2 regions of the Lysinibacillus parviboronicapiens genome follow, and region 2 is predicted to be linked to the other one. Evidence: a T-box and tRNA genes for the amino acid it is inferred to sense, from the RefSeq annotation. Region 2 holds a T-box; the other holds one or more tRNA genes.

Region 1 (8,034 bases), 1.2 Mb from region 2:
AAGAAGTGCAGTCTGCATATGATTTTCTCATTGAAGTAATGGTGCACTATGGGATGGCACATAGAGAACACCAAAGTTTATTGCAAAAGCAGGCTGAATTTGAAATAGAAATGAATATCGCAACCAATATTCAAAAAACATTACTTAAAACTGTCATACCACAATTGTCGAGCGTTGATATTGGTATGATTTCGATTCCGATTCGTAAGATGAACGGCGACTATGTACATTTTTTACAAGATCAAGAGGATTACCTCAGTGTGGCTGTGACTGATGTTGTGGGCAAAGGCGTTCCTGCCGCACTGTGTATGTCTATGGTCAAATTTGGACTTGAAACGTTAGAATATGCTTATAAAGATCCTTCCTATGTATTAGAGGTCATCAATCGCGTCATTGAAAAAGGTGTGGACGATAGTATGTTCGTTTCTATGTTTTACGGTTGCTTGGATATTCAAAATAACATTTTTTCCTACGCATCTGCAGGCCATGAACCAGCGCTGCATTATCGTGCCAACGAAAACACCTTTTATTCTTTAGAGGCGAAAGGTTTACTACTTGGTGTATTACCTGAAATTAAGTATTCATATAATAAAATTTCCTTAAAGGAACAAGATATAGTGATAATCATGACAGATGGTGTTACAGAATTTAGAGCGCATGATGACGTAAATTCACGTGAAATGATTACGTCATTGATTGCGGAGCATAAACACCAATCTGCACAACAACTATGTAATCTTCTTCATAAAGAAATAGAGAGAATTCAAGATTTTAAACTATCAGATGACTTTTCAGTGGTAATTATAAAAAAAAAGTAAAAAATATGTTTAGAATTTTATAGTAAGGGAATTAGAAGAAGAGTCTAACAAATAAGGTGGAGGTGGGCTGTATGGACGTGTTGATCCATTTTAAAGAAGACGGTGCAAAATTATGTGGATTTGTTGAAGGTGAAATCGATACATTTACAGCTTCAGGCCTACGTGAAGAACTAGAGGCTGTGAAGATTACTAAGGGATTAGAAATCGAACTGGATTTATCAAAAGTAAATTATATGGATAGTACAGGGCTAGGCATTTTCGTAGCTTTTTATAAAAGAGCCACGCGTGAGGGCGGTAAAGTTAAACTAGTCGGCTTATCAAATAGATTACAAAGGTTATTTGAAATAACAGGATTAAGTGAATTAATGGATATTGAAACTGATAAAAAGGTGGAATTTAGCTGATGAAGGAATTTGATTATATTGAAATAAGGGTTCCTGCAAAGCCGCAATTTGTCAGTGTGATTCGTTTAACTGTTTCTGGATTAGCTAGTCGTATAGGATTTAATTATGATGATATTGAGGATTTAAAAATCGCAGCAAGTGAAGCAGTTACGAATGTTGTTCACCATGCTTATAAAGAAGTTGAAGAAGGCGAAATCGTAATTGGATGTGCCTTATATGAAAATAAGATAGAAATAATGATTGCAGATTACGGCAATAGTTTCAATTTTGAGGAAGTAAAGTCGAAAATTGGACCCTATCTTCCTGGGGAAAGTATTGCGGGACTAAGAGAAGGCGGTTTAGGACTTTACTTAATGGAAACTTTGATGGATGAGGTGATGATTAATAACGATGGTGGCGTAACTGTTTTCATGACAAAGTATGTCGCTAGAGAGCAGGTGGAAAAAAATGTCGAAAGAATCACTACATAAATCTTCGTCAAAGGAAGATGTATTAAGGTGGATTGCACTGTACCAATCAACTGAGGATGATGAAGCACAAACAAATTTAGTCATTCATTACCGGTATTTGGTAGAGTCTATTGCTCGTAAATATTCACATGGTAAATCTTATTATGATGATATCGTCCAAGTAGGGATGCTTGGTTTATTAGGTGCTATTAGACGTTTTGATCCAGATTTTGGCCGAAGCTTTGAGGCATTTGCTGTTCCGACCATTGTAGGGGAAATTAAGCGCTTTTTACGTGATAAAACATGGGATGTTCACGTGCCAAGACGAATTAAAGAATTAGGACCCCGCATTAAATCAACTGTAGAAGCGCTGACAATTGAATTACAAAGATCACCTTCTATTAAAGAAATCGCAGATCGATTAGAAGTGCAAGAAGAGGAAGTTTTAGAGGCGATGGAGATGAGTCGCAGTTACCAGGCACTTTCTATGGACCATTCCATCGAATCTGATTCTGATGGAAGTACTGTAACGTTATTCGATATTATGGGTAAAGAAGATGTTGGTTATGAAATGACCAATAGAAGAATGATTGTATCCGATGCAATGGAAATTTTAAATGAACGAGAAAAACAAATTATACAGCTTACCTATTTAGACCAACTTAGTCAAAAAGAAGCTGGAGAACGATTGGGGATTTCTCAAATGCATGTATCAAGGATACAGCGGAAAGCCATTAAAAAATTGCAGGAGGTCATCCTGTCTAGTGGTAGTGTGTCGCTCTAAAAATCAGAAAGAGGCGTTTATTACTATGGGGTTCCTCTATCCTATAATAATAAGCGCCTTATATTATTTAAAAGAAGCTGTCTACTCTACTTAGGAGTAGGCTATTTTTTGCATTTATATTAGTATGTAATGGTAAAATGAAAAGAAAAAGGTAGTGATGATGTGGAACACAAGCAAATGTTACAGCTCATTGCAAAAGATGTAGCTGTTAAACCAGGCCAAGCAGAGGCGGTAATTAAATTATTGGATGAAGGAAATACCGTTCCGTTCATCGCGCGTTATCGAAAAGAAGCTACTGGTTCACTTGATGAGGTACAAATTAAATCTGTAGAGGATCGCTATCACTACATACAGCAGCTTGAGCAACGCAAAGAAGAAGTTATGCGTTTAATTCAGGAGCAGGACAAGCTTACACCTGAATTAGAAAAGGCAATTCAAACTTCGACTGTTTTACAACGTGTAGAAGATCTATATCGTCCTTATAAGCAAAAGCGACGTACGAAAGCGACAATTGCTAAGGAAAAAGGTCTAGAGCCGTTAGCAAATCTTTTATTAGAGTTTCGAAATGAAGATGTAATGCTATTAGCAAAAGACTTTGTAGATGAAGAAAATGTGCCAACAGCTGAAGAAGCATTAACAGGTGCACGTGATATTCTGGCAGAGCGCTTTGCTGATGACGCGGGTATCCGAGAAAAAATCCGTATGTTTTCTTGGAAAGAGGGCGTACTGGCAACAAGCGTGAAGAATGCGGAAGCAGACGAGAAAAATGTTTTCGAAATGTATTATGAGTATGAAGAGCCTGTCAACCGTATAGTCCCACATCGTATACTAGCTGTGAACCGTGGGGAGAAAGAAGAGATTTTAAAAGTTGCGATTCATGTTCCGATAGATCGAGTGCTCATGATTATGTGGAAGGAGTGGATTCCAGCGACAGGCTCTTCACCTGCAATTTCTGAAGTGAAATTAGCCATTGAAGACTCTTATAAGCGACTAATCCAACCATCTATTGAACGTGAATTACGAAACGAGTTAACAGAAAAGGCGGAAACTCAAGCCATTCATATATTCTCTGAAAATCTTCGTAATCTATTATTACAACCACCGATGAAGGGTAAGTATGTTTTAGGGGTAGACCCTGCTTACCGAACAGGCTGTAAATTAGCTGTTGTGGATGAAACAGGTAAAATGCTTGAAGTGACGGCCATTTACCCTCATCCGCCGAAACCAGATGTAGCAAAATCAACATCAGTCGTGAAGTCGATTTTAGCAAAATACCCAATTAGTATTATTGCTATTGGTAACGGTACAGCTTCTCGAGAAACGGAGCAATTCATTGCAGATGTATTGAATGAAGTTAATAATGATGTGGCATATGTCATTGTCAATGAAGCCGGTGCTTCAGTTTATTCTGCATCTGATGTAGCACGGGCTGAGTTTCCTGATTTACAAGTAGAGCAACGAAGTGCTGTATCGATTGCGCGTCGTCTGCAAGATCCTTTATCGGAATTAGTGAAAATTGAACCGAAAGCAGTCGGTGTTGGTCAGTACCAACATGATGTTTCGCAAAAGAAACTAACAGAGTCGTTAACGTTTATAGTAGAAACTGCAGTAAATCAGGTTGGAGTAGATGTTAATACAGCTTCGGCATCGCTACTTCAATATGTCTCTGGTCTGTCGAAAACAGTTGCAGAGAATATTGTTAAAGTGCGTGAAGAGAATGGACAATTTACTACACGAACACAGTTGAAAAAAATTCCACGACTCGGCGCAAAAACATACGAGCAAGCAATAGGTTTCTTACGTGTACCAGAAGCGAAAAACCCTTTTGACGGGACTGGTATCCATCCAGAAAGCTACAGTTTAGCAGAGCAAATTTTAGAAGCGGCACATATAACTAAAAAAGAAATAGGCTCTCAGAAAGCAGAAGAAGCAATTGCAACCCTAGATGTGCAAGTTTTAAGTGAAGATCTAGGAATTGGTGTTGTTACAATTCAAGATATAATGGATACTTTAATGAAGCCAAGTCGTGATCCACGTGATGCCTTTCCTCAGCCATTACTCAAAACAGATGTATTGAAAATGGAAGATTTAAAAGTAGGTATGGAGTTACAAGGGACAGTTAGAAACGTAGTTGATTTTGGCGCGTTTGTTGATATTGGTGTAAAACAGGATGGTCTTGTTCATATTTCTAAGTTGCAGAAGAAACGTATTAAGCATCCATTAGAAGTCGTAGCATTAGGTGATATTGTTACGGTATGGGTAGAGCAAATAGAAGTAAATAAAGGGCGCATTTCATTAACAATGCTACCACCAAGAGATCAAATGATTGAAAAGTAATAATTTTTAGCCACACTGTCTATACTACGCAGTGTGGTATTCTTGTTGTTAGAGGTGAATGTTATGACCAACGAGGAACTGCAACAACTTGTTAATCGAATTTCATTAGAAAACTTTCATAAACCATTTCTGCATCAAGCTTACTTCAACGCGAGGTTACGTTCCACAGGTGGCCGCTATCTATTACAATCACACCATATTGAAATAAACCCTAAGGCGTTTGAAATATATGGAGTGAGGGAAGTAGAAGGAATAGTTCGTCATGAACTATGCCACTATCATTTGCATTTAGAAGGGAAAGGCTATCAGCATCGTGACAAAGATTTCCGAGATTTATTAAAAAAAGTGGATGCACCTCGCTTTTGTTCTACTTTGCAAACGTCTACATCTACGGGGAAGAAAGAGCGACCTCTTCATACATATAGATGTGTAAAATGCCAGCAGCTATATCTTAGAAAGATTAGATTAAATGTGAAGAAGTACTGCTGTGGCAAGTGCTCAGGACCTTTAAAATTAATGCAATAAAAAAACTTTAAGAAAAAGGTTGACGTTTTCTTAAGATATCCCTATAATAGTAAAAGTCGACAAGATAACAATGACGACTTAACAATAAATTATTCCGAAGTAGCTCAGTTGGTAGTAGCACCTGACTGTTAATCAGGTTGTCGCAGGTTCGAGTCCTGCCTTCGGAGCCATGGCCCCTTGGTCAAGCGGTTAAGACACCGCCCTTTCACGGCGGTAACACGGGTTCGAATCCCGTAGGGGTCATTTTTTAAAAAAATAGTAATAACATTGGTCCCGTGGTGTAGCGGTTAACATGCCTGCCTGTCACGCAGGAGATCGCCGGTTCGATCCCGGTCGGGACCGCCATTTATTGGGGTATAGCCAAGCGGTAAGGCAACGGATTTTGATTCCGTCATGCCTAGGTTCGAATCCTAGTACCCCAGCCATTTATTTCTTATATTTGAGCCATTAGCTCAGTTGGTAGAGCATCTGACTTTTAATCAGAGGGTCGAAGGTTCGAGTCCTTCATGGCTCATCATTTCTAAGGAAAAGACTTGACATTTCAAAATATCGCAGTATAATAAGAAAGTTACTAATTGAATGCGGTCGTGGCGGAATGGCAGACGCGCTAGGTTGAGGGCCTAGTGGGGGCAACCCCGTGGAGGTTCAAGTCCTCTCGGCCGCACCAAGTCATCTAACTAATATATGCGCCCGTAGCTCAATTGGATAGAGCGTCTGACTACGGATCAGAAGGTTGTGGGTTCGACTCCTGCCGGGCGCGCCATAAAAAAAGAATCACCTATATAACGCGGGTGTAGTTTAATGGTAAAACCTCAGCCTTCCAAGCTGATGTCGTGAGTTCGATTCTCATCACCCGCTCCAAAAATACTTTTAAAAAACATATTGACATTTGATTTCACAAGAGTTATGATATAGAAGTTGTCTCTTGGAGATGGCGATATGAATGATATGAACCTTGAAAACTGAACATGCAAAACGTAATCAATAACGTTTTTAGTAACTAACTTCGGTTAGTGAATAAAACAAAATTTGGACATCAAAATTGATGCCAGCAAAACAATTTGAGCTAATCAAATTTCTTTTATGGAGAGTTTGATCCTGGCTCAGGACGAACGCTGGCGGCGTGCCTAATACATGCAAGTCGAGCGAATGATGAGGAAGCTTGCTTCCTCTGATTTAGCGGCGGACGGGTGAGTAACACGTGGGCAACCTACCTTATAGTTTGGGATAACTCCGGGAAACCGGGGCTAATACCAAATAATCTCTTTTACTTCATGGTGAAAGACTAAAAGACGGTTTCGGCTGTCGCTATAGGATGGGCCCGCGGCGCATTAGCTAGTTGGTGAGGTAACGGCTCACCAAGGCAACGATGCGTAGCCGACCTGAGAGGGTGATCGGCCACACTGGGACTGAGACACGGCCCAGACTCCTACGGGAGGCAGCAGTAGGGAATCTTCCACAATGGGCGAAAGCCTGATGGAGCAACGCCGCGTGAGTGAAGAAGGATTTCGGTTCGTAAAACTCTGTTGTAAGGGAAGAACAAGTACAGTAGTAACTGGCTGTACCTTGACGGTACCTTATTAGAAAGCCACGGCTAACTACGTGCCAGCAGCCGCGGTAATACGTAGGTGGCAAGCGTTGTCCGGAATTATTGGGCGTAAAGCGCGCGCAGGTGGTTTCTTAAGTCTGATGTGAAAGCCCACGGCTCAACCGTGGAGGGTCATTGGAAACTGGGAGACTTGAGTGCAGAAGAGGATAGTGGAATTCCAAGTGTAGCGGTGAAATGCGTAGAGATTTGGAGGAACACCAGTGGCGAAGGCGACTATCTGGTCTGTAACTGACACTGAGGCGCGAAAGCGTGGGGAGCAAACAGGATTAGATACCCTGGTAGTCCACGCCGTAAACGATGAGTGCTAAGTGTTAGGGGGTTTCCGCCCCTTAGTGCTGCAGCTAACGCATTAAGCACTCCGCCTGGGGAGTACGGTCGCAAGACTGAAACTCAAAGGAATTGACGGGGGCCCGCACAAGCGGTGGAGCATGTGGTTTAATTCGAAGCAACGCGAAGAACCTTACCAGGTCTTGACATCCCATTGACCACTGTAGAGATACAGTTTTCCCTTCGGGGACAACGGTGACAGGTGGTGCATGGTTGTCGTCAGCTCGTGTCGTGAGATGTTGGGTTAAGTCCCGCAACGAGCGCAACCCTTGATCTTAGTTGCCATCATTTAGTTGGGCACTCTAAGGTGACTGCCGGTGACAAACCGGAGGAAGGTGGGGATGACGTCAAATCATCATGCCCCTTATGACCTGGGCTACACACGTGCTACAATGGACGATACAAACGGTTGCCAACTCGCGAGAGGGAGCTAATCCGATAAAGTCGTTCTCAGTTCGGATTGTAGGCTGCAACTCGCCTACATGAAGCCGGAATCGCTAGTAATCGCGGATCAGCATGCCGCGGTGAATACGTTCCCGGGCCTTGTACACACCGCCCGTCACACCACGAGAGTTTGTAACACCCGAAGTCGGTGAGGTAACCTTTTGGAGCCAGCCGCCGAAGGTGGGATAGATGATTGGGGTGAAGTCGTAACAAGGTAGCCGTATCGGAAGGTGCGGCTGGATCACCTCCTTTCTAAGGATATTTTCGGAATACAAACCTTGGGTTTGTAAGATTACGTTTTGCGTTCAGTTTTGAAGGTTCATTCTTCTGAATGAAT
Region 2 (8,034 bases):
TTCATTCATTTGACGTATTCGTACTAGGTACAATTTTTGCGCGTCATTTAGGCTTAACAGATATTGAAACACTTGCAAGAGGCTATTTATTCCACGATATTGGAAAGTTATTTATTCCCCAAGAAATCTTGAATTTAAAGCGAAAACTATCTGAAGATGAATTTGAAATTGTTAAATTGCATACTACAAAAGGCTTTGAGTTACTTGTCGAGAATGGCGAAGAAGATATTGCCTATTTGGCACGTGACCATCATGAACGCTTTGCTGGGAAAGGTTATCCTAATCATCTTTGTGCAGATGAAATGAGTGAGGGTGTTCAGTTATTACAAATAATAGATGTGTATTCCGCCATGACATCGAAACGTGTGTATCATACAGGGTATGGTGCGACAGATGCGTTAGCTGTTTTATATCGTGATCGTCATTTGTATAACGAAAAGTTTATGCATAAATTTGTAGAGTGTCTAGGGATTTATCCTGTGAATTCAGTGGTGCTACTTTCCGATTATCGACGGGCGCAAGTAGAGCTTGTCTATGATTTATTCCCGACGCTACCGAAAGTAAAATTGCTAGATGAGCAAACGTCTATGAATTTACCTTTGAATTATAGTATAAAAATTGCTGAAATGATTGACTATCGTGTAAATAGTTTTGAGGAAATATTTAACTTATTTGTTGAGCAACTTATACGTTGTGATGAAGATAAATTAAGAGGTCATTTTAATAAATTAATCGATCATTTGCATCCAAAAGAAATAGTTTTGAAAATCTTCTTACCTGCTTTCCGAATTTTGCGACTATTAACAAGGGAAATTCAAACCGATATGACGAAGTATAGAAATTCTATAAATATTTTAAAGATATTGTTAGAAGAGCAGCTAAATGTTTTGTACATGGATTATCAGCATGATAAAACGACAGTTTTAGTGGTGGAGACAACACTTCGCGAAAATTTTTTCATTAAATTAGTTCAGAGTATTTTGTATATTGATAAAATCGTGCCATTCTTTATTAATCCAGGTGATGATCAGCGGATTACACAGCTTATGGAGCACTGTGAGGTAAATGTAGCCTATTTTATTGAAGATGAGTTAACAATGGAAAAAAGAGTGCGTCCGATGCGAGAAGGCACATTTCTTTATTACTCCTTAAAAGATATTGAAGAGTTGCTTGTTAGTTTAGTAGGGACGAGTATGAAAAAATTTTCCTTTGAAGAAAAAATGCAAGAACGTTTGTTTACAAAATTAAAGGCATAAGAAAGAGGGAGTCACATGGTGTGACTCCCTTGCTTTTTACCATCCATATAGAATATCAGCGATAAGTATCCGAAGACTACTGTTGTCAAAGTGTTCGCATCCATTAATACGCATGTGCACTAAAATTGAAGATGTTTTTCGATATATGCCTTAACATCAGCGATTGGCATACGAACTTGTTCCATAGAGTCACGGTGACGTACTGTTACTTGACCATCTTCTTTTGAATCAAAATCGTATGTGATACAGAAAGGTGTACCGATTTCATCTTGACGACGGTAGCGTTTACCAATTGATTGTGATTCATCATAGTCTACCGGGAATGCTTTGCGAAGCTCTGACCAAACATCTCCAGCTTCATCCGATAATTTTTTAGAAAGTGGTAACACTGCCGCTTTAAATGGTGCAAGAGCTGGATGGAAACGTAATACTGTACGCTTATCATCTCCTTCTAGCTCCTCTTCATCATAGGCATCACATAAGAAAGCTAATGTTACACGGTCTGCCCCTAATGATGGTTCAATACAATATGGTACATAGCGTTCATTTGTGACAGGATCAATATACGTGAAATCTTCACCAGAATGCTCCATGTGTTGTTTTAAGTCGTAGTCTGTACGATCAGCTACTCCCCAAAGCTCGCCCCAACCAAACGGGAATTTAAACTCGATATCTGTTGTTGCGTTTGAGTAGTGGGATAATTCATCGTCTTCGTGGTCACGAAGGCGCATTGAATCTTCGTTCATACCTAAGTTCAGTAACCAGTTTTTACAAAATTCTTTCCAATATGCATGCCACTCAAGGTCTTCACCTGGTTTACAGAAGAATTCAAGCTCCATCTGTTCAAATTCACGTGTACGGAATGTGAAGTTACCTGGTGTAATCTCGTTACGGAATGATTTACCAATTTGTGCAATACCAAATGGTGTACGTTTACGCATAGAGCGTTGAACATTCTTGAAGTTTACGAAAATACCTTGTGCTGTCTCTGGACGGAGGTAAATTTCGTTTGTAGAAGATTCTGTTACACCTTGGAATGTTTTGAACATTAAATTAAATTGGCGAATATCTGTGAAATCAGCTTTACCGCAATCAGGGCAAACGACGTCGTATTTCACCATTGTTTCTTTCATTTGTTCGAACGTCATTCCGTCGACAATGATTTCATCGCCTTTTGCTAAAGCAGCATCTTCGATGATTTTATCAGCTCGGTGACGTGCTTTACATGCTTTACAGTCCACCATTGGATCGTTGAAATTTCCTACGTGGCCAGAAGCAACCCATGCTTTTGGGTTCATTAGAATTGCAGCGTCAATACCTACATTATGTTCAGATTCTTGGACGAATTTTTGCCACCAAGCTTTTTTTACGTTATTTTTTAATTCAACACCAAGCGGACCGTAATCCCAAGTGTTTGCTAAGCCTCCATAGATTTCAGATCCAGGGAAGACAAAGCCTCGATGCTTTGCTAAAGATACAATAGTTTCCATTGATTTGTTAGCCATTTAAATAGCCTCCTTAATTGTTTTACATAAAATGAGTGAGGAGTTTAATCAGATACACTTAAGTGCAGGTTGTTGTGCTGCATTCGGCGTCATCCTCGTTAAACTAAAATAGCACCCGTCTCCGGGCACAAATAATGCCCAGGGACGAGTGCTAATACCCGCGGTTCCACCCTGATTGTTTTAAACGTCTTGTTTAAAACCTCTTTTTAATAAGTTAGCTCAAGGAGTGCCTTTTCTCTGTTACTGTGTAGACTTTCACCATCTTCTACTCGCTTTTAGAAAGAACAGATACTTTTTTCCTATCATCGCTTGTATAACGCAATATCGCTCGAAAATACATGTAGAGCTAGCGTCTGTGTCAATATTGTAGCATGTAGTTCTTTTCTTCGCAATAACCATTAAAATAGTATATAATAATTGAGCATGAGTATAACACTATTAGAGTTGAGGCGGTGAGTCCAATCGAACTCAATAAACGTCAGGAAGACATTTTACAAATTGTGAAAGAAAACGGCCCGATTACAGGCGAACATATTGCAGAACGTCTTAATCTGACAAGAGCGACATTAAGACCAGATTTAGCTATACTGACAATGGCGGGCTTTTTAGATGCAAGACCACGTGTTGGCTATTTCTATTCAGGTAAAAAAACGTCCGTTACGATGACGGACAGCATCAACAATTTAAAAGTAAAAGATTTTCACTCCGGCCCAGTTGTTGTACCCGAAACAATGACTGTGTATGATGCGATTTGCTTCATGTTTTCGGAGGATGTGGGGACCCTCTTTGTCGTAGATAAGAACGAATTTTTGACAGGAGTGTTGTCTCGTAAGGATTTACTGCGTACAAGTATTGGCACGCAGGATTTAAATAAAATTCCTGTACATATTATTATGACGAGAATGCCAAATATTTCGTACTGTGAAAGATCTGATTCGTTAATTGTCGCAGCGAATAAACTAATTGAGCGTGAAGTTGATTCGTTACCAGTAATAGAACCACAAGAGGGTGGCCTAACGATTGTTGGGCGTCTCACAAAAACGACGATTACACGTGCTTTCTTATCACTTGCACAAAATGTCTGAAATTGAGGGGAACAGCATGAAGAAACTTCGAGTTTTTGTCGTTTCCGATTCCGTCGGTGAAACGGGTGACCAAGTAGCAAAAGCCGTTATTAGTCAATTCCGACCAGGTTTAGAAAAAACGATTATTCGTCGTTTTCCACATATTCAATCTGAAGAACTTGTACGAAAAATTGTATGCCTAGCAGCGAAACAGAAGGCCTTCATTATTTATACACTTGTTCGACAGGAGATGCGTTCGTTATTACATGAATTGTGTGAAAAAGAAAAAGTACATGCGGTCGATATATTGGGAACTGCACTGAAATCTATGGCTACGTTTATGGAAGAGATTCCACTAGAAACACCAGGTATTGTACATCAGCTTGATGATGATTACTTTAAAAAAATTGAAGCAATTGAATTTGCGGTGAAATATGATGATGGTCGAGATCCGCGTGGTTTATTACAAGCTGACATTGTGTTAGTTGGGGTTTCTCGTACTTCGAAAACGCCCCTTTCGCAATATTTAGCACATAAACGTTATAAGGTGGCGAACGTACCTTTAGTCCCAGAAGTGGAGCCACCAGAAGAATTATTACAAATAGATCCCAGAAAATGTTTTGGCTTAATTATTTCTCCTGATAAATTAAACTATATTAGAAAAGAAAGATTAATGTCTTTAGGATTAAATGATGATGCTATCTATGCGCAACACACGCGTATTTTAGAAGAAATTCAACATTTTGAAAAAATTGTCGGTAAAATTGGTTGTAAAGTTATTGATGTGACCAATAAAGCAGTAGAAGAAACAGCGAATGAAATTATCGAACATCTTACAAATTGTCAATAAGAAACAAAGTTCAGTAAACCACCTCGGTTTGTTAGAGGCGGTTTTTTTGAGTCGGTATTGAAAATAGTATAGATAAAAACTAATTTTTGTTTTATAATAATAAAATTGTGGTAAAAATATTTAAAAAGAGAAAATTCCTATTTTTTTGTCGAGAAATAAAGGATTTTTAAAACGGATAGCGAATTGTGTTCTAGAACGTAACTTAAAGATGGTGATGAATATGGCAGGGAAGATTCCTGAAGAAGTGATTGAACAGATTCGGACACAATCGGATATTGTGGATGTCATTAGCGAATATATGCAACTCACAAAGCGTGGGCGTAATTGGTTTGGACTCTGTCCATTTCATGGAGAACAAACACCATCTTTTTCTGTTTCTACAGACAAGCAGATTTTCCATTGCTTTGGTTGCGGGGCAGGCGGTAATGCTATTACTTTCGTCATGGACATTGAGGGTATAACTTTCCCAGACGCAGTTGTGAAACTTGGTGAACGTGCTGGCATACATTTAGATGTTGGTCCAAGTTTACCTGAAATGACGAAAACAGTCTCAAAAGCAGAAGAGCGCATGAAAGAAGCACATGCTTTTGCAGCGGATTTTTTCCATCATTTACTGTTGAACACAGAAGATGGTGAAGAGCCTTTAAATTATTTGCTAGAAAGAGGATTTACAAGGGAACTTATCGAATCTAATAGCATTGGATGGTCTCTCCCAAGCTTTGATGCTTTAACGATATTGCTTGAAAGAAAAGGTTATAACTTACAAGAAATCGCTGATAGTGGTTTAATTATCAAACGTGATGGGGAAGAACGCTATTTTGATCGATTTAGAGGACGTATTATGTTTCCGATTCGTGATGAGAATGGAAAAATCATTGCATTCTCAGGACGAATACTTTCATCGACAGGTGAAGAGGCAAAATATTTAAATAGTCCAGAATCACCAATTTTTCATAAGAGTGAAGTACTTTATAACCTAGATAAGGCACGAACCTCTATTCGAAAAAATCGTCAAGTAGTATTGATGGAAGGTTTTATGGATGTTTTAGCAGCTAGTTCAGCTGGTGTAATGAATGCTGTCGCAACAATGGGTACTTCGCTTACGAATCAGCATATCACAAAGCTAAAGCGCTTAGTAGAGCAAGTTACGATTTGCTATGACGGTGATAATGCTGGGTTTGATGCGGCGAAGAGAGCGGCACAGTTATTACAAACTGAACGCATGAAAGTAGATATTGCAGTGTTACCTGACAAACAAGACCCCGATGAATATATTCGGAGTCTTGGTGGACAAGCCTTTAAAGAACAAATTTTGGAAAATCCACATGCGTATATTGCTTTTATGATGATGCATGCTAGACGCAATAAGAATTTTCAGTTTGAAAATGATACGCTTCAATATATTCAAGAAGTGCTCGAACAACTAGTAGGTAGATCCTCACCGGTGGAACGAGACTTGTATATAAGGCAGCTATCGAATGAAACAAATATTTCGGAAGAAGCGATTTATGCTCAATTTCGAAAAATAGAGGCAAGTCAGGTACGCTCTGCAAAAGTAGAGCTACCAGAACAAGTGCCTTCAATGCCAGTCACGCAGCAACAAAAGCCTATGGACGCAGCCGAACGTGCCGAACGTTTATTACTGGCTCATATGCTTCATAATATAGATGTAGTGGACAGGGTATTACGTAATGAACAAAGAGAGCCTTTTGTACGAGATGCGTATTTGGCTGTTTTTGTTCGATTAGTAGGTTTTTATGAGGAATACGGTCATTCAGATTATCAGCGTTTTGTAGAGATTCTAGATGACGCTGAATTACGAAAATTAGTTATGGAAGCTGCATTAGTAGAGCGAGACCCTGATCAAGCAGAGGCAGAGGTTACGGATTCTATACGTCAGTTGCAGAAATATCGAATTGAGCAAGAAATTCAACAAAAGATGCATGAGTCAAAGGAAGCGGAGAAGATGCATGAGTATGCGCGTGCACTTGAAATCGCCCAACAGATTATTCATTTAAGAAAATCGTTATCGGCGATTTAACCCGATTCGGTTGTTTAGAAGGAGGAAGGTTTATGGCGGACAAGTCTGAACGTTCAAAAGAGGTAGAAGTAGAAATTACATTAGATGAAGCAAAAAAATTGCTTCAAGAAAAGGCGAAAACAGAAGGTGAAATTTCAATGAAAGAAATTTCAGAGAAATTATTACCTTACGAATTGGAAAACGAAGAGGTTTTTCACTTCGCCGAAGATCTTGAAAAACATAAAGACATTCAAATCATTGGTAAAGAAGAATTTGAAGAAGAAAGTCTAATGAAAGAAGAAGCAAGTGAAGAGACTTTCGACTTAAATGATTTGAGCGTACCACCCGGCGTGAAGATAAATGATCCCGTTCGTATGTACTTGAAAGAAATTGGTCGAGTTGATTTACTTTCTGCCGAGCAAGAAATTGCCTTAGCAGAACGCATTGAACAAGGTGATGAAGAAGCTCGTAAACGTCTAGCAGAAGCTAACTTACGTCTAGTTGTGTCGATTGCGAAACGTTATGTTGGTCGTGGTATGTTGTTCCTTGATTTAATTCAAGAAGGGAATATGGGACTTATTAAGGCAGTTGAAAAGTTCGACTATCGCAAAGGTTTTAAATTCTCGACATATGCAACATGGTGGATTCGTCAGGCAATTACACGTGCAATTGCTGACCAAGCACGAACAATCCGTATTCCTGTGCATATGGTAGAAACAATCAACAAACTAATTCGTGTACAACGTCAATTACTTCAGGACTTAGGACGTGAGCCTTCTCCAGAGGAAATTGGAGAAGAAATGGATTTAACGCCTGAAAAAGTACGTGAAATTTTAAAAATTGCGCAAGAACCAGTATCTCTTGAAACGCCAATCGGGGAAGAAGACGATTCACACTTAGGTGACTTCATCGAGGATTCAGAAGCGCAATCTCCTTCTGACCATGCAGCATATGAACTGTTAAAAGAACAATTAGAAGATGTTTTAGATACATTAACTGACCGTGAAGAAAATGTACTACGTCTACGATTTGGTTTAGATGATGGACGTACACGCACTCTTGAAGAAGTAGGGAAAGTATTCGGTGTAACACGTGAACGTATACGTCAAATTGAAGCTAAAGCGCTTCGTAAATTACGTCACCCTTCCCGCAGTAAACGATTAAAAGATTTCTTAGAATAAATTTCAATATAAAGTTACCTTTCAAATAAGGTAGTCCACTGAAAGTCCATATCGTTTCATGTTACGAGGTATTCGACGATTTGATCGTTTGAATACCTCGCTTTTTTTCATTTGGCACCCGAAACTCCCCTGTTGTTTCGAAGCACTCCACTCGCTTT

The links. A T-box is a leader RNA that pairs with one kind of tRNA and senses whether it is charged. The one in region 2 lies ahead of C9J31_RS15335 (glycine--tRNA ligase), so its partner is inferred to be a tRNA-Gly.
Region 1: it has a tRNA-Gly gene. The T-box ahead of C9J31_RS15335 (glycine--tRNA ligase) is inferred to sense a tRNA for this amino acid. The anticodon was not compared.

What each region holds. Positions count from the first base shown of each region.
Region 1 is NZ_CP073713.1:4,371,677-4,379,710, reverse strand. Features, by position in the region: gene C9J31_RS21170 (PP2C family protein-serine/threonine phosphatase) at 1-818, shown strand, start outside; gene C9J31_RS21165 (STAS domain-containing protein) at 890-1,222, shown strand; gene rsbW (anti-sigma B factor RsbW) at 1,222-1,692, shown strand; gene sigB (RNA polymerase sigma factor SigB) at 1,670-2,455, shown strand; gene C9J31_RS21150 (Tex family protein) at 2,618-4,792, shown strand; gene C9J31_RS21145 (SprT family protein) at 4,856-5,317, shown strand; tRNA gene C9J31_RS21140 (tRNA-Asn) at 5,411-5,487, shown strand; tRNA gene C9J31_RS21135 (tRNA-Glu) at 5,489-5,560, shown strand; tRNA gene C9J31_RS21130 (tRNA-Asp) at 5,587-5,662, shown strand; tRNA gene C9J31_RS21125 (tRNA-Gln) at 5,668-5,742, shown strand; tRNA gene C9J31_RS21120 (tRNA-Lys) at 5,759-5,831, shown strand; tRNA gene C9J31_RS21115 (tRNA-Leu) at 5,899-5,984, shown strand; tRNA gene C9J31_RS21110 (tRNA-Arg) at 6,004-6,080, shown strand; tRNA gene C9J31_RS21105 (tRNA-Gly) at 6,105-6,178, shown strand; rRNA gene C9J31_RS21100 (16S ribosomal RNA) at 6,398-7,949, shown strand.
Region 2 is NZ_CP073713.1:3,177,606-3,185,639, reverse strand. Features, by position in the region: gene C9J31_RS15340 (HD-GYP domain-containing protein) at 1-1,256, shown strand, start outside; gene C9J31_RS15335 (glycine--tRNA ligase) at 1,376-2,761, opposite strand; T-box leader at 2,899-3,076, opposite strand; gene ccpN (transcriptional regulator CcpN) at 3,214-3,846, shown strand; gene C9J31_RS15325 (pyruvate, water dikinase regulatory protein) at 3,863-4,675, shown strand; gene dnaG (DNA primase) at 4,896-6,716, shown strand; gene rpoD (RNA polymerase sigma factor RpoD) at 6,749-7,876, shown strand.